2 regions of the Paenibacillus sp. FSL H7-0357 genome follow, and region 1 is predicted to be linked to the other one. Evidence: riboswitches for the same ligand, from Rfam matches in the RefSeq annotation. Region 1 holds a riboswitch; the other holds the start of a gene.
What was found. A riboswitch is a leader RNA that binds a small molecule or an ion and turns the genes downstream of it on or off. The one in region 1 is predicted to bind S-adenosylmethionine.
Positions count from the first base shown of each region.

Region 2: another riboswitch for S-adenosylmethionine. It lies ahead of H70357_RS27980 (methionine ABC transporter ATP-binding protein); the one in region 1 lies ahead of metA (homoserine O-acetyltransferase MetA).

Region 1 covers NZ_CP009241.1:2,175,235-2,190,513, reverse strand. Annotated here, with positions in the region: gene H70357_RS09540 (bifunctional 2',3'-cyclic-nucleotide 2'-phosphodiesterase/3'-nucleotidase) at 1-1,667, opposite strand, end outside; gene mqnC (cyclic dehypoxanthinyl futalosine synthase) at 1,935-3,071, opposite strand; gene H70357_RS09530 (hypothetical protein) at 3,426-3,614, opposite strand; gene H70357_RS09525 (aminotransferase class I/II-fold pyridoxal phosphate-dependent enzyme) at 3,629-4,807, opposite strand; gene metA (homoserine O-acetyltransferase MetA) at 4,873-5,790, opposite strand; SAM riboswitch class I at 5,909-6,042, opposite strand; gene corA (magnesium/cobalt transporter CorA) at 6,468-7,403, shown strand; gene H70357_RS09510 (immunity 53 family protein) at 7,501-7,797, opposite strand; gene H70357_RS09505 (HRDC domain-containing protein) at 8,015-9,031, opposite strand; gene H70357_RS09500 (ROK family protein) at 9,241-10,122, opposite strand; gene H70357_RS09495 (cobyrinic acid a,c-diamide synthase CobB) at 10,343-12,091, opposite strand; gene H70357_RS09490 (cobalt-precorrin 5A hydrolase) at 12,084-13,199, opposite strand; gene cobM (precorrin-4 C(11)-methyltransferase) at 13,192-13,995, opposite strand; gene cobI (precorrin-2 C(20)-methyltransferase) at 13,992-14,702, opposite strand.
Region 2 covers NZ_CP009241.1:6,325,831-6,341,109, forward strand. Annotated here, with positions in the region: gene H70357_RS27915 (NAD(P)/FAD-dependent oxidoreductase) at 1-743, opposite strand, end outside; gene H70357_RS27920 (NAD(P)/FAD-dependent oxidoreductase) at 1,072-2,046, shown strand; gene H70357_RS35500 (sporulation histidine kinase inhibitor Sda) at 2,178-2,321, opposite strand; gene H70357_RS27925 (YheC/YheD family protein) at 2,647-3,309, opposite strand; gene H70357_RS27930 (hypothetical protein) at 3,622-3,831, shown strand; gene H70357_RS35505 (DUF4177 domain-containing protein) at 4,231-4,482, opposite strand; gene H70357_RS27935 (GNAT family N-acetyltransferase) at 4,451-4,759, opposite strand; gene H70357_RS27940 (hypothetical protein) at 4,904-5,131, opposite strand; gene H70357_RS27945 (HesB/IscA family protein) at 5,149-5,508, opposite strand; gene mqnE (aminofutalosine synthase MqnE) at 5,860-6,966, shown strand; gene H70357_RS27955 (NAD(P)/FAD-dependent oxidoreductase) at 7,050-8,111, shown strand; gene H70357_RS27960 (YuzB family protein) at 8,146-8,400, opposite strand; gene H70357_RS27965 (NifU family protein) at 8,483-8,731, shown strand; gene H70357_RS27970 (MetQ/NlpA family ABC transporter substrate-binding protein) at 8,960-9,838, opposite strand; gene H70357_RS27975 (methionine ABC transporter permease) at 9,891-10,520, opposite strand; gene H70357_RS27980 (methionine ABC transporter ATP-binding protein) at 10,559-11,575, opposite strand; SAM riboswitch class I at 11,678-11,820, opposite strand; gene H70357_RS27985 (Cthe_2314 family HEPN domain-containing protein) at 11,910-12,650, opposite strand; gene H70357_RS27990 (UbiD family decarboxylase) at 12,786-14,570, opposite strand; gene H70357_RS27995 (COX15/CtaA family protein) at 14,669-15,279, opposite strand, start outside.

The DNA of each region.
Region 1 (15,279 bases):
TATACGGCAAAAGAAGGATTAAGCAAAGACTGCGGCGTCGAAATGCCCGTTTTGATACGGTTGAAGGCACCGGCGCTCATTTCAAGCCATTCTTTGACTGTGCTGCCTTTGACCAGAATCGCCTTCAGCGTATTGTCATAGAGATAGAGGTCGCTGGCGCTGCGGATCGTCAAATCGCCTTTATCAATTTTGGTGTATTCGTCAGGGCCATTTCGTCCCGCTTTGAAAGGCGCCCCGACACTGAGAATTGGCAGATCCTTGTATTCCGGTGCGCTGGTGGCGATGTAATTCTCCACGTACCATTTTTGCGCATAGGTTACGATCTGTACTGTCGGATCATCCTGTACCATAGCGAAGTAGCTGTTCATCGGAGCCGTAGTTTCGCCCAGCTTCTGGCCGGTGTACGCGATTGTAGCTTCATGGTCGGCAGCAACCGCCGCATCCACTTCGGCATCCGGAGCAACATTTGCGATGTTCACTTTGTTTTCTGTGCGGTAGATCGAACGTGTGGAGGATTCCGAGTTGGCTTTATCCACCTTCCAGCCGCTGTCTCCGTCTTTGACAACCGAGAGATCGATGATGCCCAGGTATGCACCGCCGTAGCCGGCTTGTACAGCAGGAACATTATTGATGTGTCCCTTTGCATTGTCGATGACCGCTTTGTCGTTGTTGTACGGCAGCTTGGTCACGGGATCTTTAAAAGAAGCATCCAGCAGGGTATCATTCCCGTTGGTCGGGAATACCTTGTGGCTGTGGGAGAAGGTAATGGCATCGATACCCGGCACTTTGCTCAGCGCATTGACGTCATTTTCGGAAAGATCACCCTTCACGGCAGATGCATCAAATCCGGTATGTGCCATCGCCACGATTACATCTGCGCCCGCTTGCTCCATTTGGGGAACAAACTTCTCTGCGGTTTCGGCAATATCCTTGGTGATATATTTGCCTTCCAAATTCACTTTGTCCCATTCCATAATTTGCGGTGTTACCAGTCCAAGGAGTCCCACCTTGATCGTCTGCGTCTGGCCGCTGCTGTCAGTAACTGTCTTAGGAATGATGATATAAGGCTTATAGGCATTGACGTCATCTGCAGGATCCGCATTATGGTCGTCAATATAAATGTTTGCATTCACATATTTAAAATCAGCATTCGTAGCTTCGCTATCTTCCTTACTTCCATTAACTACCCGATCCAAATACTCCAACCCGTAGTTGAATTCATGGTTGCCGAAGGTCGCTGCGTCATAGCCCATCACGTTCATGGCTGCGATCAGCGGATGAATTTTGCCCGCCTTTGTCATAATGTCCGATTTGGTTGCCATATAAGTGCCAAGCGGAGTGCCTTGAATCAAATCACCGTTGTCGAGCAAAAGATTGTTCGGGTTCTCTTGTCTGGCCGTTTTGACCAATGTTGCTGTGCGGTCCAGACCTACCGTCAAGGATTTATTATTCTTGAAGTAGTCCCAGCCATAGACATTTGTATGCACGTCCGTTGTACTCATGAGCCGCAGTTTAACTGTGGCCGAAGAGTCTGCTGCAGCACCTGCGGCTTCAACCTTTTCCGCTCCCAAAACTGAACCTGCAAACATCCCTCCCAACACTTGCGCACCAAGAACCGTTGCCGCCAGTATTGAAGCGATAGGCTTGTTCCATCTTGTTACTTTCATAAGTTAATAATCCTCCCACTTTGTCTCTTTATACCGACCGCAAAAAGTGTATCATGACAAAGTTAAGGAATCTGTCGAAGTTTATCAAATCTAATAAATAGTTTTGTAAAACTTGAAATATTAGTAGATTCGACATAGCCGCTGGTTAGTTATCACCACGCAGGCACACAGCAAAAAGCACCCGCCCGTGAATTGCCAAGTACACGGACAGGTGCTCTAACGCATTGTTATGAAGGTTTATTAAACTTAGAATATCAGCGGAGCTTCCTAGTTCTGCATCACAAAATCATTGTCGATCTTCGCATTGGCATCCTCGAACGTCCGCAGAATATCGTAGCGTGTGTTGCGCTGCGCCGGGATCTTGCCCGCCTCACGGATGAGCTGGGTGATCGACTCGATGTTGACCTTGTAGGTCGCACCCGCCGAGGAAACCACGTTCTCTTCAATCATTGTACTGCCGAAATCATTGCATCCGTATTGCAGGGACAACTTGCCAACCTCAGGACCCATCGTTACCCAGGAGGATTGGAAGTTCTTGATATTATCCAGCACAAGCCGGCTGATGGCTACCGTCTTCAGGTATTCCTCCGGCGTCTGTCTGTCCAGCTTCAGGTTGGTGTTGTCCGGCTGGAATGTCCAGGAAATGAAGGCCAGGAACCCTTCAGAGTCATATTTATTGGCGATACACTCATCTTGAGCTTCACGCACACGCAGCAAATGAAGCGCGCGCTCTTCCATACTCTCTCCCAGGCCAATAACCATCGTTGCGGTTGTGTTCATGCCGATTTTATGTGCGGTCTGCATGACGTCCATCCATTCGCGCCAGGAGCCTTTCAGCCGGCTGATCTTGCGGCGGGTACGGTCGTCAAGAATTTCCGCTCCACCGCCTGGTAGCGAATCTAGTCCTGCGGCATGAATCTCCCGCACTACCTCTTCCAGAGAAAGGCCGGACACTTCCTTCATCTTCATAATCTCCGCCGGGGAGAAGGAATGCATTGTAATTTCCGGGAAACGCTGCTTAATGCCACGCAGCAAATCCGTATAGTAGCTGAACGGCAGATTCGGATTCGTGCCGCCCTGCATGAGGATTTCCGTACCGTTTACGGCTATGGTTTCGGCAATTTTTTGATAGATGGTCTCATCCGGAAGCACATAGCCCTCCTCGGATCCGGGTCTGCGGTAAAATGCGCAGAAACGGCAGTATACATCGCACACATTAGTGTAGTTAATATTGCGGCCGATCACAAATGTGGCCAGCGGGTCCGGGTGCCAGCGTTTCATAATAATATCTGCGGCAGCGCCCATTTTCTCAATTTCGTTGCTCTCGAACAACCGGATAGTGTCCTCCAATTGAAGACGTTCGCCCTTCAGCGTCTTATCCAGAATAAGATCTATCGCACTCATCGTTCGCAGCCTCCTCTTAAGCCCATTTAGTATGATGGATGAATTAAATTTGTATAACATTTGAATAAGCTCGTTTCTTCATCGTATCACAATCCGGGCGGCTTGAGAAACTTTTTGCGTACACGCGATTCCTCAGCCGAGGCAAAATCCTCCCTCAAAGTAGGGCATGGACTTCGCAGCTTCATCTGGAAGTTTGCTGGGGGCTGGGGCTCCTAAGGTGTTCAATCTCTAAATCCGCCATTTAGTGGGCATACGGTGAATTCAAACGCACTTTTACCGCTCATGCCGCTGCATTGCCCACATACGCCAAATTCAGATGCACTTTTACCGCTCATTCCACATTTTTTACATTATTTACTTCTGCATACAATAAAACAGCAGCGCCATAAAGCGGCGCTGCTGCCTGTATCCTTTATCATTTGCCTGCGAGAACCTGGTCCAGATCAGTGATAGGGTCTTCGACCGACTCGCTTTCCGGTCGATTCCCCCGCCGAAATGAAGCAGTTGGACAGCGGATTTTAACGATTTTTCATTCTCGCTCATCCCTGTTGTTTCCCTTAATTCGCAGCTTCCTCAAGCTCGATCCGCGCTGCTTCCAGCGCCTGGCCGAGATCGCTCTTCAGATCATTCACATGCTCTATTCCGACGGAGAAGCGCAGCAGGCGGTCATCCACGCCTACGGCATCGCGAATTTCGACCGGAATGTCGGCATGGGTCTGCACCGCCGGATAGGTCATCAGCGACTCGACACCGCCCAGGCTTTCGGCGAAGGCGATCAGGCGGATATGGCGGAGCAGCGGCTCCACATATCTGGCGTCTTTTACCTTGAAGGAGAAGATCCCGGTGTTGCCCGAGGACTGGCGGTTCTGAATCTCGTAGCCCGGGTGATCAGGCAACCCCGGATGGAATACCTCTGCAATAGCCGGGTGCTCCAGCAGATAATGAGCCAATTCCAGCGCATTGCTCTCATGCCGCTCCATACGCAGGGCCAGCGTCTTCATGCCTTTCATCAGCTGGTAGCTGTCATTTGGTGCAAGCACTGCACCCAGAGAGTTATGCAGAATGGCCATTTCTGCCGACAGCTCGGTGCCCTTGGTAACGATAAGACCCGCAAGGACATCGTTATGGCCACCCAGATATTTGGTGGCACTGTGGACAATAATATCCGCGCCGAGCTCCAGCGGACGCTGGAAGAACGGGGTAAGCAGCGTATTGTCTACGATTGTGAGCAGCCCATGGCGGCGGGCCCACGTACACACGGCTGATACATCCGTAATCATCATCAGCGGATTGGTCGGGGTTTCAATAAATACAGCCTTCGTATTCGGAAGGCGTGCCGCTTCCAGCGCATCAAGATCGTTTGTATCCACATAGGAGGCGGTGATCCCGTACTTGGACAGAATCCGCTCCAGCAGCCGGTATGTGCCCCCGTACAGATCCAGCGAGACCACCAGATGGTCACCATGCCCGAACAGCGCAAACACTGTGGTCAGCGCAGCCATCCCGGAGCTGCAGGCAAAACCGGCGTCCCCGGATTCCAGCTCCGCAGCCGCCTCTTCCAGCACGGAGCGGGTTGGGCTTTTGGTGCGGCTGTAGTCAAAACCTGTGCTTTGTCCGAGTCTAGGGTGGCGGAATGCCGTTGCATTATAAATCGGATAATTTACTGCCCCTGTACCGGGATCTTCCTGCGAGCCAATTTGCGCCAGTCTGCTTTCAATCCTAAGTTTCTCGTCCATCTGTAAGCCTCCTAAATGTGGTGTAATCATTTCTATATGGTGTGAAGCAGCTAACGTCTTCTCTTTTAAATTATTGGACCAATATCGTAAGGGGTCTCCTGGTATACATAGTAATTGAGCCAATTGGCAAACAATAAGTTGGCATGGGCCCGCCAGACGGCCGGCGGTGTGCGCTGCGGATCATCCTTTGGATAGTAATGCTTCGGCAGTGCGACATCCATCCCCTTGGCTGCATCCCGGTCATACTCCCATTTGAGGGAAAAAGGATCATATTCAGAATGACCGGTAACGAAAATCTGTCTTCCGTCATGTGTTGCTACCAGATAAATTCCGGCTTCCTCCGATTCGGCCAAAATCTGCAGATCCGGATTAGCGAGGATATCCTCACGGGAAATGTCGGTATGGCGGGAATGTGGAACATGGAACACTTCGTCAAATCCGCGCAGCAGCTTGACGTTATTATGGCTCAGGGTGTGCGGGAAAACTCCGAAGCATTTCTCATCCAAGCTAACCTTGCGCACTCCAAAGTGGTGATACAATCCTGCCTGGGCAGCCCAACAGATATGCATGGTCGAAGTAACGTTGTGTTTGCTCCATTCGAAGATTTCTTTCAGCTCTTCCCAGTAGTTCACATCCTCGAACTCCATCTGTTCTACCGGGGCGCCGGTAACAATTAATCCATCCAGACGGCGGTGGCTGATTTCGTCAAAGGTTTTATAAAAGCTCTTCAAGTGCTCTGCCGAAGTGTTCTTGGAGGTATGGGAGCTGGGATGCAGCAGAATCACATCAACCTGAAGCGGCGAGTTTCCGATTAGGCGCAGCAGCTGCGTTTCCGTCGTTTCCTTAGTCGGCATTAAATTCAGAATAGCGATTCTCAAGGGGCGGATGTCCTGGTGGAAGGCCTGGCTTTCATCCATTACAAAGATATTCTCCCCGGATAATACCTCTTTGGCCGGCAAGCTGTCGGGAATTTTAATTGGCATTGTTGTGTCCACTCCTTAACTGAATTTGAGTGCCGCTAATACGGCTTGTGTTTAAAATACAACCAAAAAAGACCTTTCTCGGGCGAGAAAGGTCATAGATTTGCAGTCATATGTGCCTCTCTCATCTGCCAGAGAACTTCTGCCGGGATTCAAATATCCCCTGCAAAGCTTCCGCAAGAATTAGCACCGTGCGTTCACACGCCGGTTGCCGGGTTTCATCGGGCTAGTCCCTCCACCTGCTCTTGATAAGATTTAGCTGTATTCAGTTAGAAAAATCTAAAATGTCAAACGTTGTTTTTCTTAAAATTCACTTTAAATCATGAACCTCCTTTTCGTCAAGTCCATACAATGCTAAAGAGCCCCTGAAAGTGAAAAGAATTTTGCTTGAAAGAGGCATACCCCGGCGTTATACTAGACAAGTGTTTCATACCATAAATGACGAAAAGAAGAGGTGAGAGAAGAATGGAAGGCGACCCGGGTGCGCAGTTAAGCGTGCAAAGTGAGCTACCACACAGGATTAACATCAGCTTGCCGGCGGCGGGAGCAGTTCTTCTTCATGCTCTCGAAACGTCATTTGGCCTGATTCATTGATTGTACCACCGGCCAAGCTGATTTTTTTCTCTGTGCTTTAATTAGCATCTCCCTGGAGAAGACCGGGGACAGAAGGAGTGAATCAGATGAAAATCCGGCTGGTGAACGCAGGGGTTTTTACAACTATTGAGGATATTGAAGAAACACTGACAGCCCCTACAGAGGGCTTCTACTGGATTGATGCGGATGTTGAGGATTTGGAGCTGCTTCAGCCCCTATACAATCTGCATGACCTGGCCGTTGAGGATTGCCTCAGCGAAGAGGAGCAGCGCCCGAAGATTGAAATTTATGAAAGCCATTATTTTATAGTTGTCAACAGTATCCGTTTTGATGACGAGGAGATTTTCCTCCGTGCACTGAACGTGTTTCTCGGCAGACATTACATTATTACCGTCACCAAACAAAAGATCCATGAACTGCGTGTGCTGAAACCCATCCTGTGGGAGCAGGAGGTCAGCGAGCCGGACCGCTTCCTGTACCATCTGATCGACACTGTCGTGGATAACTATTTCTCCGTCGGCGACCGGATTGAAGTGCGGATTGAGAAGCTGGAAGAGGATATTCTTATGCATACCAAGAAATCGCATCTTAGCGAGATTATCGGTCTGCGCAGCGAAATTCTCTGGCTGAAGAAGATGCTTGGACCGCAGAAAGAGGTTATCAACACCCTAAATAAAAAAGACCTCCGCCTGATCGATGACCAGCTGCAGAAGTATTTTAGCGATATTTATGAAAATGCGGTCAAAATCTCTGAAACCTTCGAGACCTACCGCGATCTTATGGGCAACTTGCGCGAGGCATACCAATCGAGTATTGCCAACCGTGCCAACGAAATTATGAGAGTATTTACAGCCATTACAACGATATTCATGCCGCTGACCGTAATTACCGGGATCTACGGGATGAACTTTGACAATATTCCCGAGACCCATTCAGAGTACGGCTACTATGGCGTTATTGCCGTTATGGTGACGCTCGGCTGCGGGATGCTGTTTGTTTTCCGCAAAAAGGATTGGCTATGAACAACAACGGACGAATACGCTAGGCGAAGGCACCGGTACCGCAAGGGAATGGAAGCCTTCGTCTTTTTGTTTAGAAGAAGCTGAATAGCATCATTTCCTAATCTTCGTTAAGCATTGCCCATTGCTGAAATATTTGTAGGATCTCTTCTAAATTGTTCACTCCTCCTCTTCCCTGGAAAATATTATCGCTTACCTTGCCGTATACCCAGTCGAGATCCGACCTGTCAATATTCAGCAGTTCAAAACCTTTATCCTCCAGTTCAGTTCCCCCCAGAAAAATGTCAACAGACCACCCGGGATTATCAAGTGTCGTGATGCTGACAACCTGGCTGTGTTCCCAATCTCCGTCACATTGCCGTGAATACCACACTTCAAGCCATTGTAAAACATTCATGTATACAGCTCCAATCCAGAATATGTTCAGCGGCAATCCGCAAATCCCCTTTGATCATCTGCCTAAAGGTTAATGTTCATTACCCTGTTTGCATATTTTGTAATACAAATCGAAAAAAAACCTAAGCGGAACTCTCTCCTGCAAGGGGAAAATCCCGCTTAGCTACAATTCTTTCGCTTAGGCAACTCCATTTCGCCCCGGCATCGAAAGCCTTATTCTAAAACCCCGTAGCCATCTCCACTCCGCTCTCCGTACCGCGCCGGAAACGGATCCGGATCAGCCGCAGCCGTTCATAATACATATCCAGCCCTTCGGCAGGTGAAAATTCCTCTCCGTACGTTTTATACAGCACAGGCTTCAGGAAGGAATCCCCCAACAGTTCATAAGCGGTCCATATACTGTCCTGCTCGTTTGGTGAAATTCCCTGTAGTTCCAGCTCAATCAGCTTCTCCACGGAATATCCGTCCTTCTCCAGTTCTTCTACCGCTTCGAGCACTTCACGGCGGCTAACCCCGCTCGTCGTTTTGAGCTGGTCCATTCCCAGGCCGTTTTCAATCCCCTGGAGCACTATGCGCCGCAGCCGCAACCGTTCCAGCTGTTTCTTGTACTTAAGCTCTTTCTGCTTATAAAGCCATGAGCTGAAAGCTTCCTCTTCAACAGCCTCGTTGACCCAGCTCAGCGGATAACTGTGATCACGCGAAGCTCCCGAAGTGATGTTCAGCCATTCGGCCCCGTATTGCGAAGCCTTTCCCTCGCCGACCCCCGGGATTTGCAGCAGTTCCTCCGGCGTGCGGGGAAGAAATGCGCTGAGCATCCGCAGCAGACGGTTGCTGGCCAGAATATAAGGCGCTTTGCGCTCACTGGATGCCCTGCCCCTGCGCCAGGCGCAGAGCTCCTCATAGATGGCTTCGTTAGCGTGCTGTTCGCTGTAATGCTGCAGCTTGAGCTGCTCCTGATTACGGCTGTTCAGACCCTCTTCTTCATGGAATACGCCGTCGATTAACGGACGGTAGCCGTCCCCCATCTTTACCGCCAGCTCATGCCTGTATACACATAACATCTCATTCCATGAGCCGCCCTCATACCAAATATTGTCGCTCAGCTCCTCGGCTCCGGAAAAATCGCGCCAGCCCACACTCCAACTGCCTTCTTCCTCGCCAATCCATAGCTGGGCAAACGCTTCCTGGTCCGCCCCTGACATTCTCGACAACCGGTTCATAAATACGATCTGCATCCCGATCCCTACCTTCCTCGTCTTACAGCAAGCATGATCGCGTCAACGCCGGAGCTTCCAATCTATAGAGCACGACTGCTATATAGACCCCTTGAACGCACAAAAAGCACCTCTCTCACGCTGAACGTGAAAGAGGTGCTCCCTCTTAAATGCTATACTGTTAAATCCTAGGATACCATAGATTGCCGAACAGTCAATCTCTTTTTGTGTTAGGCTCTGTCCAATGCCATTTTGGCTAATCCAAGCGCTCCGGACAGTCCGGCATTGTCTCCAAGCTGTGGTGAAACAACATAGTTGCTGATGCCTTCATTCAGCGCAGGATGCTGCACATAACCCCCCAGCAACTCTTGCAGCTTGGCATGGATTAACGGGAACAGCTGACTTTGCTTCATGACACCGCCGCCCATAACGATCTTCTGCGGAGACAGAATAAGCACATAATTCATTAGTGCATGCGCCAGATAATGGGCCTCCATGGCCCAAGCCGGGTGATCCGCAGGCAGTTCGCCTGCCGGCTGGCCCCAACGGCTGCCGATCGCCGGACCTGCGGCCAGGCCTTCTAGGCAATCCCCATGATAAGGGCAAAAGCCTGCAAAGTTGTCCTCCGGATGGCGCGGCACGAGAATATGCCCCATTTCAGGATGGGATAAGCCGTGAATCAGCTCACCGCCGACCACTGCCCCGGCCCCGATGCCTGTGCCAACGGTAATATAAAGACAGCTGTCCAGCCCCTGAGCCGCGCCCCATTTGTATTCACCCAACGCTGCTCCATTCACATCCGTATCAAAACCGATCGGCACATTGAATTGTCCGCCTACGGCTCCTACCAAATTATATTGTCCCCAGTGAGGTTTCGGAGTCGTCGTAATATATCCATACGTAGGGCTTCCCAGCACCGGATCAATGGGTCCAAATGAGCCGATGCCGATGGCGTCGACTTGTTTATTGCCAAAATAATCGATCACGAGTCCCATCGTCTCTTCGGGCGTTGTCGTTGGAAAGCTGACCCGGTCGATTATCGTCCCGTCCTCATTCCCCACTCCGCATACAAACTTCGTTCCCCCTGCTTCAATCGCTCCCAACAATTTCACTGCAGTGTTCCCCCTTCTCCATGAACGGCTGGCCGTTAACCGGCTCTACCGGTAGTTATACAATATTGAAGCGCTCTCTTGCCTTTATTATACGTGGGTTGCAGGGTTATGACAAGCGGTTGACATACTTCTGTTTTCCGAAAAAAAGGACATTACACGCTATCCCCTGTTTAACCGGAGCAGCTGTTTTGTCCTTTGTCATAGCTGGTAAATATCTGGCTTACTTACGTTCATGATAGGCCCGGCATGCTGCGACAAACCGTGCGGCGGCCGGCAGATAAGAAGCCAGATGAATATGGGCATAAGCTGCCATCACATTGCCGCTTACATAACCTTCCGGCTGGCTGCCGCCCCTCCCTTTGCTCTCATACGCAAAGGTCCTCGGCTCTCCATGGTCATAACTCATGACGGAGTAATGAAATTCATGTCCGCGCAGCGTCTCTCCCTGCTGCAGCAGCAGGCAGTCCCGGATCGCGGTAACTTCCCGGTAACCAAGCGCCGCACGACGCTCCTGCATAACCGTATGGGCCGGAATAATCCCGGCCATCTCATGCAAGTTCCCGCTGCGGTCGGTCAGACTGCGGGCCAGTACCATATAGCCGCCACATTCGGCATAGAGCGGCATTCCGCCCGCCGCAGCTGACCGGATGCCGTTCAGGAAAGCCTTGTTCCCCGCGATCACAGAAGCGAACTCTTCGGGAAACCCGCCGCCGATATAGATGCCGTCCGCATCCGGCGGAATGCCCTCGCCGCGCAGCGGGCTGAATTCAGCCAGTCTTGCACCGGCTCGAACCAACAGCTCCAGATTGTCGGTGTAATAGAAATTAAATGCCGCATCATGGGCAACGGCAAGAACCGGGCGGTAGTCGGCTGGTACAAGGGACGGATGGATGGGGTGAACCGGCGGCTGGTAGCTGGCTGACGCGAGTGACGGAGCGATGGGAAGATGGCTACTTGGAGATACGGCTGGGAATATCGCAGCGGATTTGCTAGCGATTTCCGGTTGGTCTGGCCGCTGGGAAGCAGCTGCCCGTTCACTTTCCACACCCCGGGAAAGGTGCAAATCGGGAGCAGGATTAGTTGGTAATCCTGTTTCCGCGATGCCTGCCGGTTGATCTTCACGCAGGCATCCGGACGCCGCCACCGGGTAGTCTTCAGCTGGCGACCCGCCCTGTGGAGGGTCACCAAACAGGGAGATCTCTGCCAGCGGGATCTCCGGTAAGAGGAGCGGATGCCGCAGCGGGGGCGCTGCTCCGGCAAGCTGCAGCAGCGCCGAGAGGTCGGTGCCCTCCGCCAGCAGATCGGCGGCACGGTCGAACAAGGGCTCCAGCTCCCCCCGCTCAACGGCGGGCAGCAGGCCCAAATGCCGCTCCGGAATGTCGAGCCCGCTATCCCGCAGCAGCCAGCCCAGCACGGGAATTCCACAGGCAGCTTCAATCGCCGCCTTCACCGTCTGGTAATGGCTGGCGCTGCCGCAGCGGTTCACGATAACTGCGGCAATACGTACGCGCAGCTCCAGCTGCTGGAAGCCCAGTACTATTGCCGCCGCACTGCGGCCCATGCTGCGGACATCGAGCACCAGCAAAACCGGACTTTCTGTCAGGATGGCAATCTCGGCGGTTGAGCCGGTTAGCCCTGTCGCTTCTTTGCCGTCATACAGCCCCATGACCCCTTCGATCACCGAAAGATCCGCTTCCGCTGAGGAGCGCAGAAAGTACTCCAGCAAATACTCGCCTGAGGTCATCCAGGAATCAAGATTCCGGGGGGATCGTCCGGTGACAGCGGCATGATAGGCCGGATCAATGTAATCCGGGCCGCATTTGAAGCCCTGTACATTCAGTCCCTGCCGGGCAAACGCCCGTATCAGCCCAAGTGTTACAGTCGTTTTTCCCGAACCGCTGCCTGTACCGGCTACAAGGATGCGGGCACGCCGCTGCAACGGAAGCCCGTCTCCTTCCCACTCATACATCTGCATTTGCCTCCCCTCTGTCAAAAATAACCCTGGCCACGGCAATCGTCACATTGCCGCTTTTTTTCTTGGGCAAAAGCAAGTCCTTCGCACCGGAAGACAAAAGGGCTGCAGGCTCGCAAACACCATATGCTCCGGTCGCCTTGAATACAATTTCCGACGGCTGGTCCAGCGGAACCGTATTCAGCTGCTCCGGCGGATATAAAGCCAGCTCCCAGCCGTGCTTGGCGCACAAAGCGAGCAGTCCGGCTTCATCGCCTTTGATCCCGGCAGTGGCCGCATTCCGCACGCTTAGGAGGGACAGCCCCAGCTCTGCCAGGGTTTCCGCCACCACGGCTTCCAGCTCCGCCGCCGAAGTGCCGCGGTTGCAGCCCAGGCCGAGCACCAGGCTGCGCGGACGGTACACTACGGTCCGTTCCGGCAAAGCCGCCGCTTCCGGCGCTTTCAGCAGCCGGTCGGTTACAACAATTGCCGCGCTGAAGGAAGCCGCGCGCATTTCAGCCATATCCCCGCAGAGCTGCACATGCTCGGGCAATGCCGCTCCGGGGTGCAGCCAGCCGCACTCCCCGTGCTCCTGCAGGAAGGCTACCCGCTCGCCGTTCACCAAGGCGGCGCTCACCGCCTTCATGTGGGTGAAGCTCTCCGGCCGCCAGCCGAATTCATGGCCGAGCAAATCCGCCGCGAACGTCCCCTGAACATCCGAGGCGGTCGTGATCACCGGATGGCTGCCCAGCAGCCCGGCAATCTGCAGTGTCAGCCTGTTGGCCCCGCCTAAATGGCCGGAGAGCATGCTGATTACATGCTCTCCGCGTTCGTCAATCACGATGACGGCGGGGTCGGTTTTTTTATCCTGCAGTAAAGGCGCAGCTAATCTTACCGCTGCGCCAAGCGAGAAGAAAAGAATCAAAGCCTCATAACGTCGGAATAGAACCGGCAGCAGCTCTTTTAGCGGCTCAGCAAATATCCGGCGTTCCCCCGGTAGCTCTTCAAGCTCCCCGCTGTACTTGGCGTAGCAGAATACTTCGGTACCGCCCAGTTGCTCCCCCAGCGTCAGCGCAAGCTTAATGCCGTTACGTGTAATGGCGACAGCCGCATATTTCTTATCCATGATTGCCGGTCCCTTCCCGGCAGCCGTGGGTAAACGTCTTGTCGTACAGCTTTGAGCGGTGAGCATCGCGGTCGACCAGCCCGGGATCCAGTGCCCAGCCGGCCAGAATCATCGCATGCATCGTAATGCCCGCTTCACGCAGGTCAGCCTCCAGTCTCTCTACCGTTGTCCGCAGAATCTGCTGATCCGGCCAGGTGGCCCGTTTGACCACAGCCACAGGCGTGTCCGGACTCCATCCGGCGGCGAGGAATTCCTCCGCCGCATGTCCGGCCAGTGAAGCGCTGAGGAACAGTGCCACCGTGCAGTGATGGCTGGCCAGACGGCGCAACTGCTCGCGCTCGGGCACGGGCGTGCGTCCTTCGGCACGGGTCAGAATGACCGTCTGCGTCAGCTCCGGCACCGTCAGCTCCGCGCCAAGTGCCGCCGCTGAGGCAAAAACAGAGCTGACACCCGGCACGATCTCATAGCCGACGCCGCACAGCTTCAGCAGCGACATCTGCTCCAGGATCGCACCATACATCGAGGGGTCGCCTGTATGCACACGTGCTACGCTTTTGCCGGCCTGCACCGCTTCTGCCATCAGCTCCACCTGTCGCTCCAGATCCATCCCTGAGCTTTGCAGCACCTCAGCACCAGGCTTCGCGCTGGAGATCAGCTCTTCACTGACCAGCGAATCGGCGTACAATACGAGATCGGCCGAGCGCAGAATACGGCTGCCCTTAACGGTAATCAGCTCAGGATCGCCGGGTCCTGCCCCGACGATGTAGACCTTAGGTTCCAGCTGTACTTCCGTCATTTGCTCACCACCATCAGACTCAAATACTCCAGATCCGAGCCGCGCAGCTCGCGGGCATCCCGCCAGACGGTCTCATAGGGAGAAGTCACCTTGGTGACAACGGACGCTTTTCCTCCAAGACCCAGTTCATCCAGCACCTCCAGCACCAGATCAAGCACCTTCGCCACCTTAAGGAACACTACAGTATCATGATGCAGCAGCGCTTCCTTCAGCGCCTCGCGGTCATCGGTAGCCGGAATAATACCCACCCGCTGATCGCCGTCGGCAAGCGGCTGTTCGAGTGCCGCAGCGGCACCCAGCACCGATGAAATTCCGGGAACCGATACAATCGGCACAACGGGATGCTGCTCTTGCATTAAACGGGCCAGATGAATAAAGGTGCTGTACAGATTGGGGTCACCCTCCGTCACAAAAGCAACATCATTGCCAAGGCGCAGCTCATTCCAGCACAGCTCCACAGTCCAGCGCCACCCGTTCTCCAGCTGCACAGGGTCTTTAGTCATCGGAAACACAAGTCCCAGCATGACCTTTTCGTCCTCATTTACATAGGTGTCGACGATCTCCTGTGCATAGGATTTACCGCCTTTTTTGGCAGCCGGATAGGCGATCACCGGACATTCTTTCAACAGACGGCAGGCTTTGACCGTAATCAGCTCCGGGTCCCCGGGACCGACACCCACTCCATACAAGGTACCTACAGCCAGCAAAGCAGCCTTAGACTCAAATGCATTCTCGGCCTCCAGCTGGCCGTCAACAAACTCATACTCTTCCACAGCAGTTTGGGCCATCGCTTGGGCTGTCTCTTCACCGGCAGTATACTGCCCGCTTGTGGGCACCAGCTGCGGTTCCGCTTGATTGTTTGTCATCTCCAGTTTCTCCTTTTATTGAGCTGAATGTTTACTTGGATATATCTTTAGGTCACTACTGCCTATGGCAGGAGGGATTTATGCTGCGACAGTTTCGTGTATGTACGGCCTGGCATTTTGCGGCACAGGTATGCATATAAGAGTTCGGATTGGCACGCACGGGTGCACGTATGGACTGAAGCTATTAGTAACTAAATCTGGTAGTGACTAACTCAGATATGGACTAATCTTCCATGTGCTTCGCTCTAGATTGCCGATTGCATATCCGGACGATGGTCAGTTGATTCCCTTGCAGCTGCTGGATGCAGCACTCAGTTTCTCAAGGGGAGGACTAGCACAGAATGCTTGGTCCATCGCTCATGATTCGAGCACCTGGTGGCTACGCGGACTGGAGAGGCGCTATTTGCAGATTTCTTGC
Region 2 (15,279 bases), 3.5 Mb from region 1:
TCCTCGCCGGTTGCGAGAATAACGCCATTCGGCAGACATTCCTTAATAGCTACTCCGATCTTGAAGGTTACGCCCTTCTTCGTAAGCACCGTCATCGCATGCTCAACCAGCTCAGGGGCAAAGCCCGGTAGCGCCGTCGGTGCCGCTTCCACGTTGTAGATATTCACCATACTAGGATCTACATCATATTCTTTGCACAGCGCAGGGATACGGTCAGCCAGCTCAGCTACAAATTCGATGCCGCTGAAACCCGCGCCGCCCACAACGAAATTGATATGCTCCTGTGCATTGTTCTCATTCTTGTATTTGGCAAATTGATATTCGATATGCTCGCGGATCAGCCGTACCGAATTGATGCTGCGAATAGTAAGAGCATATTTATCAAGTCCCGGAATGCCGAACGTTTCAGGCTCGCCGCCTAGCGCGATCACAAGGTAATCATACGAGAGCGTACCGTCCTCGAGAATGACTTTTTTCTGTTGGGTACGGATTTCCTGCACGGAAGATTTCACGAGATCAATCTTGAATTCATCAATCAGTTTGGAGATAGATACGCGTGTATGTTCAATGCTGTCCGTTCCCGCAGCAGGCATATGCAGGTGGGTAGTGAAATAGTGATACTCATGTCGGTTAACTAGCGTCACATCGGCTTCATTGTAATTCAAAGCCTTTTGCAGCCGCTGGGCAGTTAAAATACCTCCATATCCCGCGCCTAGGATAACGATTTTTGGAATACTGCTCATGTTCCGGCTCCTTCCAACAGGTAAATCTGTCTATGTGTTATTTTTTGTAAAAATATTTAGCGTTCTTTTGTGAATTTATACACTTAAATTCAGAAGAATTTCCAATTAAACTTAAAGGATTTCTAAAATAACCATATCCATTGTAAACCTTAGTACCGTTTTAATCAAATATTATCATGCGAAAAAACGTCACAATTTTCAGGTCATTTAAAGCCTTTGCAGGGTGGTCCCACAATGTTTATAATGAGTAAGTACACTAGTATGGCAAATTGAATATATCAACTCGGAGGTGTAATATTACGTGACATTAGAGCAATCCGGCGTTCCTATGAGCGACCTTCTAATTATAGGCGGCGGTCCGGCCGGCATGTTTGCTGCCTTCTACGGCGGAATGCGTCAGGCATCAGTAACCCTTATTGAAAGTATGCCCCAATTGGGAGGGCAGCTCGCTGCTCTTTATCCCGAAAAATATATTTACGATGTGGCAGGATTCCCCAAAGTTACCGGACAGGAACTGGTTGACAACCTTTCACGGCAAATGGACCTGTTCCAGTCTAACATCTGTTTAGAAGAAAAGGTCGTATCTGTCGAGAAACGTGACGAACGCCATTTCGTCGTCACTACCGATAAAGCGGAATACCATAGCAAGGCTGTCATCATTACCGCCGGCGTAGGCGCGTTTGAACCGCGTCGCCTGGAGGTAGCAGATGCACAGCGTTTTGAGAAAGCCAATCTGCATTATTTTGTAAACGATTTGAATGCATTCAAAGGCAAGAAGGTGCTGATCAGCGGCGGCGGGGATTCCGCAGTGGACTGGGCACTTATGCTGGAACCGATCGCCGAGCAGGTAACCCTGATTCACCGCCGCGATAAATTCCGCGCCCACGAGCACAGTGTAGAGAATCTCATGGCCTCCAAGGTGAAGGTAATTACCCCTTCGGAGATCACAGAGCTGCATGGTGAAGAATTTATTACCAAGGTCACCTTGTCCCATATTAAGACCAAAGAAACACAGGAAATTGAAGTCGACAGCGTAATCGTCAATTTCGGCTTCGTTTCTTCTCTTGGACCTATCGCTGAATGGGGCATTAACATTGAGAGCAACTCCATCGTTGTTGACTCGCGTATGGAAACAAGCATTCCGGGAATCTTCGCTGCCGGCGATATTACCACCTATCCGGGCAAGCTGAAGCTGATCGCTGTAGGATTCGGCGAGGCGCCTACCGCTGTGAACAATGCCAAGGTATATATCGACCCTGAAGCCAAGCTTTCACCGGGACATAGCAGCAATCTTAAGCTTTAAGCCAACTGCCAATACTTTCACAATAAAAGGGTATCCTTTCAGGTTGATTCCACTTCAACTTGAAAAGATACCCTATTTAGTGCCGCTTGCGGTTAAAGATAAGCAGCTGCTGCAGAAATAGTCTATGATCTTTAATGTAGAACCGCATGTACTGGAGAGTGTAAGTTCCGTTTGCGAATTTCAGCGAGTAAAAGAGCGATGAAATCATGCTCTAATTGGAGCTCTATAGCTCTCTGATAAGAGTCCAACAACATCTCATCCGACAATTCAACCATAACGTTCACCTACCTTTCCTTTATTTGGATCTGAATCTATCATAGCAAACTATCATTTTTCGAACAAGCGTTCTCATTATCCACAGCCAGCTGTGGAAATCCTGTGCATAATATGTGAGTAAGGGTTGCGAAGGCCCATGCTGCGCAGTGGACTATGGGGATAATAGTTATGCACAGGAACAAACCACAGAATATTCAGCAAAAATATTTTTGTTATGTTCAAATATTTAACATTTATTACCTCATATTACCTCATAAGCGGCATAACTAAACGCTATTCTATCTTATTACTATTACTATCGTCAATTCTTAAAATAATGTTTATTTATTGTGGTCTTGTATTTACTTCCAGAATCCAAATTTTCCCGGAATTATCTATAGCATAATCAAAACCCAACTCGCCTATTCCCGGAAAATGACGTTCCATCAGCTCTGTACATACCAAGGTTAGACGCCGCATCTCCGCTTTTTTGGTGGCCGTTCTGTTGCGGGGCAACGATTTTCTCAGCCCTTCACGGCAGCTCATCATCGTTCCGCCCTTGCACAGGTTGGTCACGAACAGCCCCGGACGAGCTAATCTTCCCACCATGGAGCGAAACTCCCAACGGGCTCCGTTCTTTACTACCTTAACCCGATAATCAATCGGGCGCCCGGCAATCCGGGCCAGTGAGATGCCCTGCTGCATCAAATATTTTCGTCTTACCTTCACACGCTCGAGCGCCTGCCTCATGGAAGAGAAATCCCCGTACACGCGTGTTTTGTCCATATATGTGAAGCCGTATCCACGCCCGTCCAGAAACACTTTAATTACTCCGTAACCCCCGCCGCCTACGACAGGTTTAATCACAACATTCCCATAACTTCTCAGCATTTTAAGCAGCCCGGCAGCACTGTATTCCCTTGTTCTCGGAATGTAACCGGCAACCCGCGCATCGCTAAGCAGCGCTTCGGTCTTCAGCCATTTGCTGGCCAGTTGTCTTCCCGCCATTTTAATCCCGCTCCTTTCGCATTCCCAGCCTACCCTATACATTACTCAGGAGCGGCCCCGCCTTCCTGTATGATTGTCCGTGTAAGAAGGCGTTCACAGCAAAAAAGGGCATATGGCTCCGGGGCCGTATGTCCTGGGACTTTATCCGCACTGCGCTGTATTCATCCGCATCATCCGACAATCATTTTTTTGACGGCAACAGCGCGGTTATTTTGACGATTCAATAGAAATGATTCGATATAGAGCCTCTGCAGACTAACTGGAATAATCTTAAAATTCATTGTATTATTGCGGTAAGAGGAGGGATCCTTAGTGGCACAATTGTTCGAGGTATTGTATTGGGTGGCTATGGTTGGCATGTCTGTTGTATTGGCGGGTACCACCATCCTTGTCTGCGCGCTCGGCTTCAAGTTTATAAAAGACCGCCGCAGAGTGCTTGGCGCCAGTTGTATCGCCTTCTCCATGGGGGCCGCCGCTTTAATCGTGTTTATGATTAACTTCAAGTTTATCCTTCCGGCCTGATTGCGGCGATCGTTTCACTCCTTCATTGCAGATACTATACTCTATGAAGGAGTGAGAGGATGGCTTGTGCAGATGGACAGCTTCATTCGCTGAGATCTATTAACTACTTATATATATAAGTTGAACTTTAGACTTACCAAGCCGGCATAGAACGCAACTGCGGTGAATATTTGGACTTCCGGCCGCTGTTGTCTTCGGATTTCTTGATTTTAACCGCTATTTAGCGGTAGAAATCCGAAGACAAAGGCGGACACTACCGTTCCTCCAGTTCCAAAATTCCCCTCCGCTGCTTTTGCCTCTAGGTAGTTCTTTAGTTCAACTTATATAGAAGCAATTGCTATGACGCGCAGGTAATGGGCAATATCGCTGCAAGAGAGGGTTCAACCTCATTCCCGTACTTTACGGCCCAATCAGCTTTCTCTTAAAGACAACAATGACATCTTTGGAAGCCCCCTGTGCCTGGCTGGTGTCAAAACAGGATACAAGCTCCCAGCCCTCCTTACCATAAAAATTCAGCTCCTCCTGAAATTCCGAATTATCAACTCTGCCGCCCCAAAATCCGCCGGTCTTAAATTTAATTGTTTTGATATTCCCATCGCTCCATGTGTCCGCTCCTTTCTCACTGCCCCCAATACCGGGAATTAAAGCAATAACCTATCTCTCCCTGGCCCTGCTCAGGCGTATGAATTCCGCAGCCGCCAATCAGCTGGTTGGTCTCTTTTAGAACCACTGCAAATTCAAAAACTTTACGCGGTTCCTGATGCTGTTGGCTGATTGTTAAATGAAGATAGGCTCTTGTTTCCTCTTCCGTGTTGGGCCCCCACATCATATGCTCTACTACCCTTGGGTCCGATGCGTAGCTGTGAACCGCTGCACAATCCCCGGGCGAAAATTCCCTGATCATCAGCCGTTGTGTTTCAATGATCAATTCAGATCACTTCCTTAATATCAATAGTAATGTGCCGTATGGTTCATTTATGCTCCAGTATATCAGGCACACTAAATATTGGAAATACAAAAAGACTCCAAGGCGATTAACCTTGAAGTCTCATTCTGCACGTCATGAAGGGTGTTACAAACGTTTCTCTGGAGATTTGCGAAAAGTACGTTTTAGCAAAAGCACCAAGAAAACCAGTACAAAAACAATAAAAAAAGCTGTCAGGAAAAGTCCTGTGCCTACCCAAAAGCCGTAATCAAAAAGGTCTGCAACATCTTCTGGTGTGAAGATAAGATTGATTACTGTTGGAATAGTTATAAATATCAAAGCGTATATTAACGCCTCTTTCAGTATCTTTGACACTAAACGGCCCTTCCCATTCAGCAAGGCTCAGCTGCAGGCTTGCCGGCATCGTCCTTCGTACGGAAGGAGGAACCGCAGCCGCAGGTGGCGGTGGCATTCGGGTTATTAATGGTGAACCCGCCGGTCATGCCGGATTCTTCGAAGTCAATCTCAAGACCGTTGAGATAACGGATGTCGTCTTTACTTACAACTACCTTGAGATCAGCGACATCCAGGTAGACATCCTGCTCGCTCTCGTTATCGTCAAAGCCCATGGCGTAGGAGAACCCGCTGCAGCCCCCCGGTGTTACGCCAAGGCGAAGGAACATGTTGGGCAGCTCCTGCTCAGCCAGCATTGTCTTGAGTTGTTCTGCCGCTGTTTCACTAATTGTAATCATGATCTCAACCTCCTGAAAGTTTGTTAGCCTATCTGCTTCTTATGCTATGACAGCCTTCCGGCCAAAAGTAATTTTCTATATTAAATTAAGTATACCCCACTCTTCCCATGCCCTCAAGTCATATCTGCTGCTTTGGATACGATTTATCCGCTCTATACTTCAAGTCTCAGCGGTTGCTCACCCTTGGAGAGAGGTTTATAATAGGGGAAGCGATATACGTAAAAATTCGGAAAATTGTCACGAAGGCCATCAAAGCCTCCATTTTTTACGCTGGACATCACGTGTTTTAGCAATTTTCGGTTACGATTCTGCGGGTGCATTCACCTCGCCAAACCTTCAGGAGGAAATCATATGTCTACTCTTATCACACCCCACACAGACGCCAGAATGGCGAACATTATCGAAAAGGTTCGCGGCGGAGAACGATTAAATTTGGAAGACGGCGTTTATTTATATGAGAGCAACGATTTGCTCACGATCGGCCAGCTGGCTAATGAAGTCAACCAGCGCAAGAATGGAAACAAGGTATATTTTATCGAAAATATGAGCCTTTATTTCACCAATGTTTGCGAATCCCACTGTGCATTCTGCAATTTCCGCAAGGATGACGGAGAAGAAGGCGCTTATACCCTTTCCGGTCAGGAAATGGTGCAATATGTCGAACAGCATATTCATCCCGGCGTACGCGAATTCCATATTGTCGGCGGCCATAATGATAAGGTGCCCTTCCAATATTACGTTGATTCGCTGAAAGCTCTGCATGAGCGGTTTCCTGAAGTTACCTTAAAAGCCTATACTGCGGCGGAAATTGACTTTTTCACCCGGATCAGCGGACTCAGCATCCGTGAAGTACTGGAGCAGCTGCGCGCAGCCGGACTCCAATCGCTTACCGGAGGCGGAGCTGAAATTCTCTCTGACCAATACCGTAAAAAAATGCGCGTTGATAAAGCAAACGTCGAAGAGTATCTGGAAGTGCACCGGGTTGCCCATCAGATGGGCATGAAGACGCACACCACCATGCTCTACGGCTCCATCGAATCGCACGAGGACCGCATCCGCCATATGCTGCAAATCCGCGAGCTGCAGGATGAAACGAACGGATTTATGGTATTTATCCCGTTGTCCATGCAGCCCAAGAACAAAAACGCCGGGATTATGCGCCGCAACTCCGCGTACGAAGATCTTAAGACAATTGCGATCAGCCGTTTGATGCTGGATAATATTGACCATATTAAAGCTTACTTCATTAATATTGGCGCGCAGCTGACTCAGGTTGCCCTAAGCTTCGGAGCTTCCGACGTGCATGGCACGATCCTAAAAGAACGGATCAGTCACGCCGCAGGTGCTTTAACTCCTGAAGGTCTGACACGCGAAGAATTGATCTGGCTCGTAAAAGGCGCCGGACGGATTCCGGTTGAACGGGATACCTTCTACAATGAAATTAAGGTTTACGAATAATTAAACGACTGAGTTAGCCGGAATTATCCTTCGCTGCTGCAAAAACCATATTTGAGCACTACTCGAAAGGAAGATCGGTCTGCATGAGAACACTACTCGTCCTGGGTGGCGGCTACGGCGGCCTTGCCCTTATCCAAGAACTGCTCAACAACCATCTCCCTCATGATATGGAGATCGTCCTAATCGACCGGATGCCTTATCAGGGAATCAAGACAGAGTATTATGCGCTTGCTGCAGGGACGGTGAACGATTACCATTTACGCATCCAGTTTCCCGTGCACCCGCGTCTGACCGTCAGATATGGTGAAGTAGGCTCCATTGATCTGGAGAGCAGAATGATATTCATGGAGACCGGCGAGCCGGTTTCCTATGATATCCTGGCGATCGCTCTCGGCTGTACAGATAATTATCATGGCATTCAAGGAGCAGAGCAATATACCTGCAGTATCCAGAGCTTCTCGGAAACGCGGGAAACGTATCGGCGGCTGAATGATGTGAAGCCTTATGGAACGGTTAATATTGTAGGCGGGGGATTAAGCGGAGTGGAAATTGCCGCAGAGCTGCGTGAAAGCCGTCCTGACCTGAATATTTCTATACTGGATCGCGGGGAACGCGTGCTGTCGGCTTTTCCGGCGAAGCTGTCCAAGTATGTGGAGGAATGGTTCAGCGAACACCATGTCGAAACACTGGGCAAAATTTCCGTATCTCATGTAGAAAAGGATGCCATCTATAATGGCACCCAGGCTATTCCTGCTGATGTTACCGTATGGACCGCCGGAATCCAGCCGGTCCGGGTAGTCCAGCAGCTCGGAGTAGCCAAAGACCGCAGTGGCCGGATCATGCTGGACCAATATTACAATATAGCGGATTATCCGGAAGTGTACGTGCTCGGCGACTGCGCCAGCCTTCCGTTCGCTCCAAGTGCTCAGGCAGCCGGAGCGCAAGGGGAACAGGTAGCACATGTCCTTCAGGCGCTGTGGCGCGGCGAAACACCGAAGCTCCATGCGATCAAGCTGAAGGGAACGCTTGGTTCCCTGGGCAAACATGCCGGTTTCGGGCTGATGGGCCGCCGCTCCGTCATGGGACGTGTCCCCCGTCTGCTGAAAAGCGGCGTATTGTGGATGTCCAAACGGCCTTTGGGTTAAGTTAAGGTAGGCCAAGGATAGGACTAGCCTTTGACTAGTCCAGTTCCAGATTGTCCCATGCTTCCTGTTCCTTAATTGCGGCCTCGATGGCTGCTTCCAGTTCCTCCGGAGAAGCTGCTTCAATAATCTCGCCGTCAACCATGGCGAATGGCTGCAGGTAGCACTCGCCGCAGTTGTTCAGACAACCGTATTCAATGACATCGTATTCCGGATTTTGTTCCAGCTTTTTTTTCAGCGGTTCCGTGCCATGGCCAATATTACTGGCACAAAATTCAATAATTGGTCTCATGATGCTCTCCCTATTCTGCACTAACCATTTTATTTTTTAACTTTTTGTACTATAATGAACTTACGAAAGGAGTGATTGAGAAATGAGTGAGAATGTACAAAGCACCACCATGTATGATGAAGTACTGGAAGTGCTCGATAAACTTCGTCCGTTCCTGCAGCGCGATGGCGGTGACGTCGAACTGATCGATGTTGAAGACGGCATTGTTAAGTTGAAGCTTATGGGTGCCTGCGGCAGTTGCCCCAGCTCCACGATCACGTTGAAAGCCGGGATCGAACGCGCCCTCCTTGAAGAAGTAGAAGGCGTAGAAGAAGTTGTTCAAGTATTCTAATCCCGTTTGATACCGATCCCGGATCTTCTGAGAAGAAGACCCGGGATTTTTTTGAACTATAAGAATTTATAGGCTTCACACTACGGCGAAGCCGTTTCCACTTGTTATATGTATTATAGAGGATTTCACATTTCGCAACAACCGGAGTACTAAAAACCCCGCATGCCTATTTCTGGCATGCGGGGTTTTCCGTCGTTGTAATTCTGTTAAGTCAGCTAAGGCAGCAGCTTAAAATGCAGGGATAATCGCACCTTCGTATTTCTCTTCGATAAATGCTTTAGCTTCCGCAGAGTTCAGAGCTGCAGCCAGCTTCTGGATAGCATCGGAATCCTTGTTATCAGGACGGGATACCAGCAGGTTGGCGTAAGGGGAATCTGCTCCTTCAATGAACAATGCATCTTTGGTTGGAACAAGGCCGGCTTCAAGTGCAAAGTTGGTGTTGATCAGAGCAATATCCACTTCATCAAGCTGGCGTGGCAGCATTGCTGCATCCAATTCAATGATCTCAAGTTTCTTTTTGTTTTCGGTAATATCCGCTTTGGTGGAAGTGATATTAGTATCGTCTTTCAAGGTGATCAGGCCGTTTTTAGCCAGCAGAATCAGTGCGCGTCCACCGTTGGTGGCATCGTTCGGAATGGCTACTTTCGCGCCGTCAGCCAGTTCGTCAATTGATTTGATTTTTTTGGAATAAGCGCCGAAAGGTTCAACGTGAACAGCAGTTACCGATACCAGATCCGAGCCGTTCTTTTTGTTCTGGTCATCAAGGTAAGGCTTGTGCTGGAAGAAGTTCGCATCCAGTGCCTTTTCGGCAAGCTGTGTGTTCGGCAGGATATAGTCTGTAAATTCTTTGATCTCCAGCTTGATGCCTTGTGCTTCAAGCAGCGGAGCGATAGCCTTGAGAATTTCAGCATGCGGCACAGGAGATGCGCCGACCACGAGGGTTACAGGTTCTGCAGCCGGTTCGGTCGTTGGCTCTGCAGAAGCATCTGTTGTTGGTGCATTCGTTGCGGCGGAATTGGCCACGTTATTGGTATTGTTATTGTTGCCGCAAGCAGCCAGCACCAATACCAAGGTCAAGCTGAAAAATGTGAGCAGTACTTTCTTCATCTGTAAATCCCCCTTTAATAAATGTATGAATAAGGCTATATATGGACGTACCTTATTTCCGGGTAAAAAATCTGACCAGCCGGTCTCCGGCCATTTGCAGCAGCTGAACTAGTATAACCATCAGCACTACGGAGATAATCATAACTTCTTTCTCATACCGGTAATAACCGTAGCGGATTGCCAGGTCACCAAGACCGCCGCCGCCGATCATCCCCGACATCGCGGTGTAGGAAACGAGCGTAACGAGAGTGATGGTCACTCCGGCAAGCAAGCCTGGACGAGCCTCGGGCAAAAGTACACGCATAACGATCTGCCCTGTAGAAGCTCCCATTCCTTGTGCTGCTTCAATCACGCCCCGGTCAACCTCACGCAGTGCCGTCTCCACCAGTCTGGCAAAAAACGGAGCCGCACCGATGACCAGCGCCGGAATCGTACCGAGCACACCTATCGAAGTCCCCATAATCGACTTGCTGAAAGGAATCAATGCTACCATTAGAATGAGAAATGGAACGGAACGCAGGATGTTTACAAGTAGTGATAATACCGAGTAAATAACCCTGATAACAATGTTATTTGATCTTCCCCATAAATATAACACAATTCCGAGTGGTAAACCAAGAATAATTGTGAATATTCCGGAAAATGCCAACATTTTTAGTGTAGCCACTGTAGCATCAAGCATTTCTTCCCAATTAATCGTATTAAAATTCAAGCCGCCCACTATGAAATCACCTCCACATCAAGCCCCTGCGCCGTTAACTCGGCGATTGTGGCTTCAACCGCTTCAGGAGACCCTTCAAAACGGACAATCAGCTGGCCATAAGGCACATCTTTAATTGTGGAGATTGTCCCCTGTAAAATCGCAAAGTTGACCCCGGTATCGCGGGCCACATGGGACAAGGTAGACTCGTACGTTTTTTGTCCCAAAAAGGTAATCTTGACGGCCTTGCCGAAATCACCGTTCACTGCATCAATGGCCGCCCGAAGAGGCCCGTCCTGCTGAGTTTCACTACGGATAAACTCCTTGGTTACTTCATGCTTGGGCTTCAGGAATACCTCTGCGACATCCCCCTGCTCGATAATACCGCCGCCATGAATGACTGCGACCCGGTCACAGATGCTCTGTATGACATGCATTTCATGCGTAATCAGCACAATCGTCAGATTAAATCGCTTGTTGATATCGAGCAGCAGACGCAGGATGGAATCCGTTGTCTGCGGATCCAGCGCCGAGGTCGCTTCGTCGCATAGCAGCACATCGGGATCACTAGCCAAGGCACGGGCCACGCCCACCCGCTGCTTCTGTCCACCGGACAGCTGGGCAGGATATTTGTTCAGATGTTGTTCGAGACCAACCAGTGTTATCAGTTCCTTCACTTTATGGTCAATTTCTTTTCCCGGAGTGCCCATCAGCCGCAGCGGAAAAGCGATATTATCGTATACTGTAGCCGAAGTGAGCAAATTGAAATGCTGAAAAATCATTCCGATTTTACGCCGCTGCACCTGCAATTGCCTCTGATTCAGCGCCGTCAGATCCACACCGTTCACCCATACCTCACCCTCTGTCGGACGCTCCAGCAGGTTAATGCAACGGATTAGGGTGCTTTTTCCCGCTCCAGAATGGCCGATTACTCCAAAAACCTCACCTTTTTTGATGGACAGGTTCAGATCCCAGAGCGCTGTAGCGGCCTTGCTGCCTTTTCCGTAGACCTTGGTTAAACCTTTTAGCTCTATCAATTGCTGTCCCCCTCTCTTTAATTTCTATTTCTATAACATCAAAAAGACCTCTTACGATCGATTGCAGATCGCAAGAGGCCCTGTGCGTTTATTAACAATGCCTTCTCATCTGCCAAAGACCGCAAACCGCGCGGTATTGTAGGAATTAGCACCATGACATTCATCTAAAACGCGGGTTGACGCGTATTACACAAATCGGTTGCCGGGCTTCATCGGGCCTATCCCTCCGCCGCTCTCGATAAGATTATGATATGAAATTAGTTGCCGTTCTCTGTGAGAAACGAATGCATGCCTAAGTATAGTAATTTTCAGGTTTTTTGTCAAAGGGAAAGTTTTACTTGGAGCCGTCCCCTGCTTTCAAGGCTGCCGCGTTTTTACGCCACTGCTCATTGCTGTAACGGAACGAAGCGCTTAAAGATTTGCACACCATCTCGAGGCACTGCTTCAAATCCTCCAGATGACTGTCCAAATCTTCAAGCTGAATTTTGTCATGCAGACCTTGATGTCTTTGCCAGAGATCATCCTGCATTTCCGCATTCATATAATGAACTTCGGCGTTGCGGCGTTTGCGCAGATTCTGCAGCGGCTCCCGGTAAGAGTTCTTGATATTCTCCAGTTCTTCCGCCAGCGGCGCATGCGCTTTGAGCAATTGAAATTGCCGCAGCACGGTGAAATATGAGAAATGGGCTTTGACCTTGGTCGTGTTGAGATTATACAGACTGTTCAATACAGTTCCAAGCTTGTCCAGCAGTGAGAAGACACGAATAAAGCCGTTTTTATAAAAATAAACATACCTGGCATAATCGCCCTGCTCGATCACCGTCATATCATCCATATAACCGGCAACAACCAATTTCCGGTAAAAGGCTGCCGCGAACCAGCTTTGCTCCAACTCGTCCAGGGAGGAAATCAGCCCGCGCGTCCATATCTCCAGCTTGCGGTATTCATGGTCGTGGTCCTCATGCGCGTTCATTTCCTTGCGCAGCATCGCTGCAAGCTTCGCCATGTTATCCATGGCTTCAGCCAGTACACCGCCGTTCTCGCGCGGCGGTTCTCCCAGTAATATCCGCAGCATGTTTTGTCCTCCTTAAAGTTTTGTAAGCATTACATCCTGAATCTACTTCGTACAAAACTCGCTTCGGAAGCATTCGCTTAGTTTTGTGAGCAATTCTTCCTGATTCTTCTTCGTACAAAACTAATTTCGGAAGCATTAACTTAGTTTTGTGAGCATCGGGAAATAGTTCTTCCAGTTTTGGTCGACCACCTTCACAATATCCCCGCACGGTTCCAGCTCATCCGGATAATCAGGCTTCATGCGGGCGTCGATAACAATTGGCAGCTTATAGCCAATGTGATGGCGGTTAACCTTGGATTCTGCGTAAATATCGCTCGCCGGATTAAACCGGGTGAACACAGTCCACAGAAAGGAGGTTTGCGTCTGAGCGGTTTCAGCGGCGTGATCCACCAGTATGACAAGCGGCCATTCCGTTTCGTTCTGGCGCAGTTCGGCGATCAGTCTCAGCGGAAGCTCAGGGTCGTCTATATAGGATGCACCCGATACCGTTAAACATCCTCCGCAATAAGGAACAACGCCGGTAATTCCGGGAAGCACTCCCTCATTATAGGTACGGGGAAGCACCCGAACCGGGGATCCGATGCCCATCATTACGCCTTTACTGCCGCGGTTCAGCTTGTGTCCGGTATAATCCGAGGTATCTTGAGCCGTATTATTCAGCACAACCAGATCAGTTTGCGGATCGAAACGCTCCAGTACCGTCTCCAGCAGCTTGGGGAAATCGCAAAGATCCACCGGTTCATTCGTCAGCAGCAGAAATTTGGTCAAAGACAGCTGGCCTTCTCCCAGAATGCGGAAAGCCGATGCCAGCGCTTCGCGCGAATAGCTTTCGCGCACAACGGCGGATGCCAGCGAATGCGAGCCGGCTTCGGTATAAGACCACAGTGCCTTGACTGACGGCATCAGCAGCGGATAGGCCGGGGACAGGAGGCGCTGAAGAAAATCCTTCAAATAATAATCCTCCTGGCGGGGTTTGCCGGCAATCGTTGCCGGATAAATCGCATCCTTGCGGTGCCACATCCGCTGAACATGCAGGACAGGGAAATCATGCTGCCGGGAATAATATCCATAGGGATCTCCGAAAGGTCCCTCCGGGCGACGTTCCAGCGGCGTTACAAGACCGCGGATGGCGAATTCGGATTCAGCGGGAATCCGGTGTCCGCCCATGGGATCCTTAACCATGGGCAGCCGACGGCCCAGCATTAGCGAAGCCAGCAGCAGTTCAGGCAGCCGCTCCGGCAGGGGAGCAATGGCTGCGGCAATCAGCGCCGGCGGGCCGCCGAGAAATACGGAGACTGGCAGAGCCTCGCCGAGCAGTTCAGCCTCACGGTGATGAAAACCGCCGCCTTTATGGATTTGCCAATGGACACCTGTTGTATTGTCATCATAAATTTGCACACGGTACATTCCAAGGTTACGGTTCAACGGATTGGTAATACTCTCGGTATATACTAACGGGAGGGTGATCAGCGGCCCGCCATCCTCGTGCCAGCTTGTGATTCTGGGCAATTCCTGCAGCGGGTCGGTACTGCGGCATATGCCCAGCACAGGCGCTTCACCCTGGGGCACATCTTTGACGCCTACCTTGAGCAGATCATACAGCAGGCCTTTTTCTTTCCATATCGCCGAGGGGGTGGGCGGCAGCAAAGTTTCCACCGCCCCCGTCAGCGACTTCATCAGCTGCTCGGGCCGGGTCCCAAATGCCTGGTTTACCCTGCGGACCGTCCCGAATAAATTTGTCGCGACCGGAAAAGGGGTTCCTTTTACATGGGTAAAGAGCAATGCCGGCCCTTCTTCCCGTACCACACGCCGATGAATCTCCGCCAGTTCAAGATAAGGGTCCACCGGAGTATCAATCACAGCGAGATCCTTATCCTTTCTCAACTGCTCGATCCATTGACGCAAATTATCGTATCCCACTTTATTGTTCCTCCTCAAACCTGGCTGAGTGCCCAAAGTCTGATTGGCAGTCTTACTGAGAACTAACGATACAGGACAGACGAACATTTCCCCTGCATTTAGTTTGATTTATTCTTTCTGCTCAGCTGCCATACACGCACACTCATGTAGCACAAGACTCCGAACAGTCCAGCAATCAGCAAAATATGGGCCAGCGCAGCAAATATGTACAATTGTTCGTTATACAGCGTATGCACCACAGCCGCACCGCTGAGTACCTGCAGCAGACAGAGCACAACCGCGGCAACGCCCAGAGCCCTCAGCTCAGGCCATGCTCTGTGTTTCCAATAGGCTAAATGTCCAAGCAGTGCGATTAGAACAAACAGCAGTGCCGCCGCAACCCGGTGTACAAATACTATGCCTACACCACCAGACAGCTCGGGAATCCATTCCCCATTGCAGAGCGGCCAGCCGGAGCAGCCTCCCTGTGAATCCGTGTGGCTAACATAAGCTCCGATATAAACGACAATATATGAATATAACGCCGTAAACCACGTTAAGTTGCGGAACCCCCGGCTTACCCCTTGCCCGTAAGCCTCCTCTACGGCTCTAGATTCATGCTCGCGCTTCGTACCCAGCGCGAGCATGAGTGAGCTGGCGAAAGCTATTAAAGAGAAGCCCATATGCAGCGCCATCACCGCAGCTGACTGCGCTTGCATGACCGCAAGCG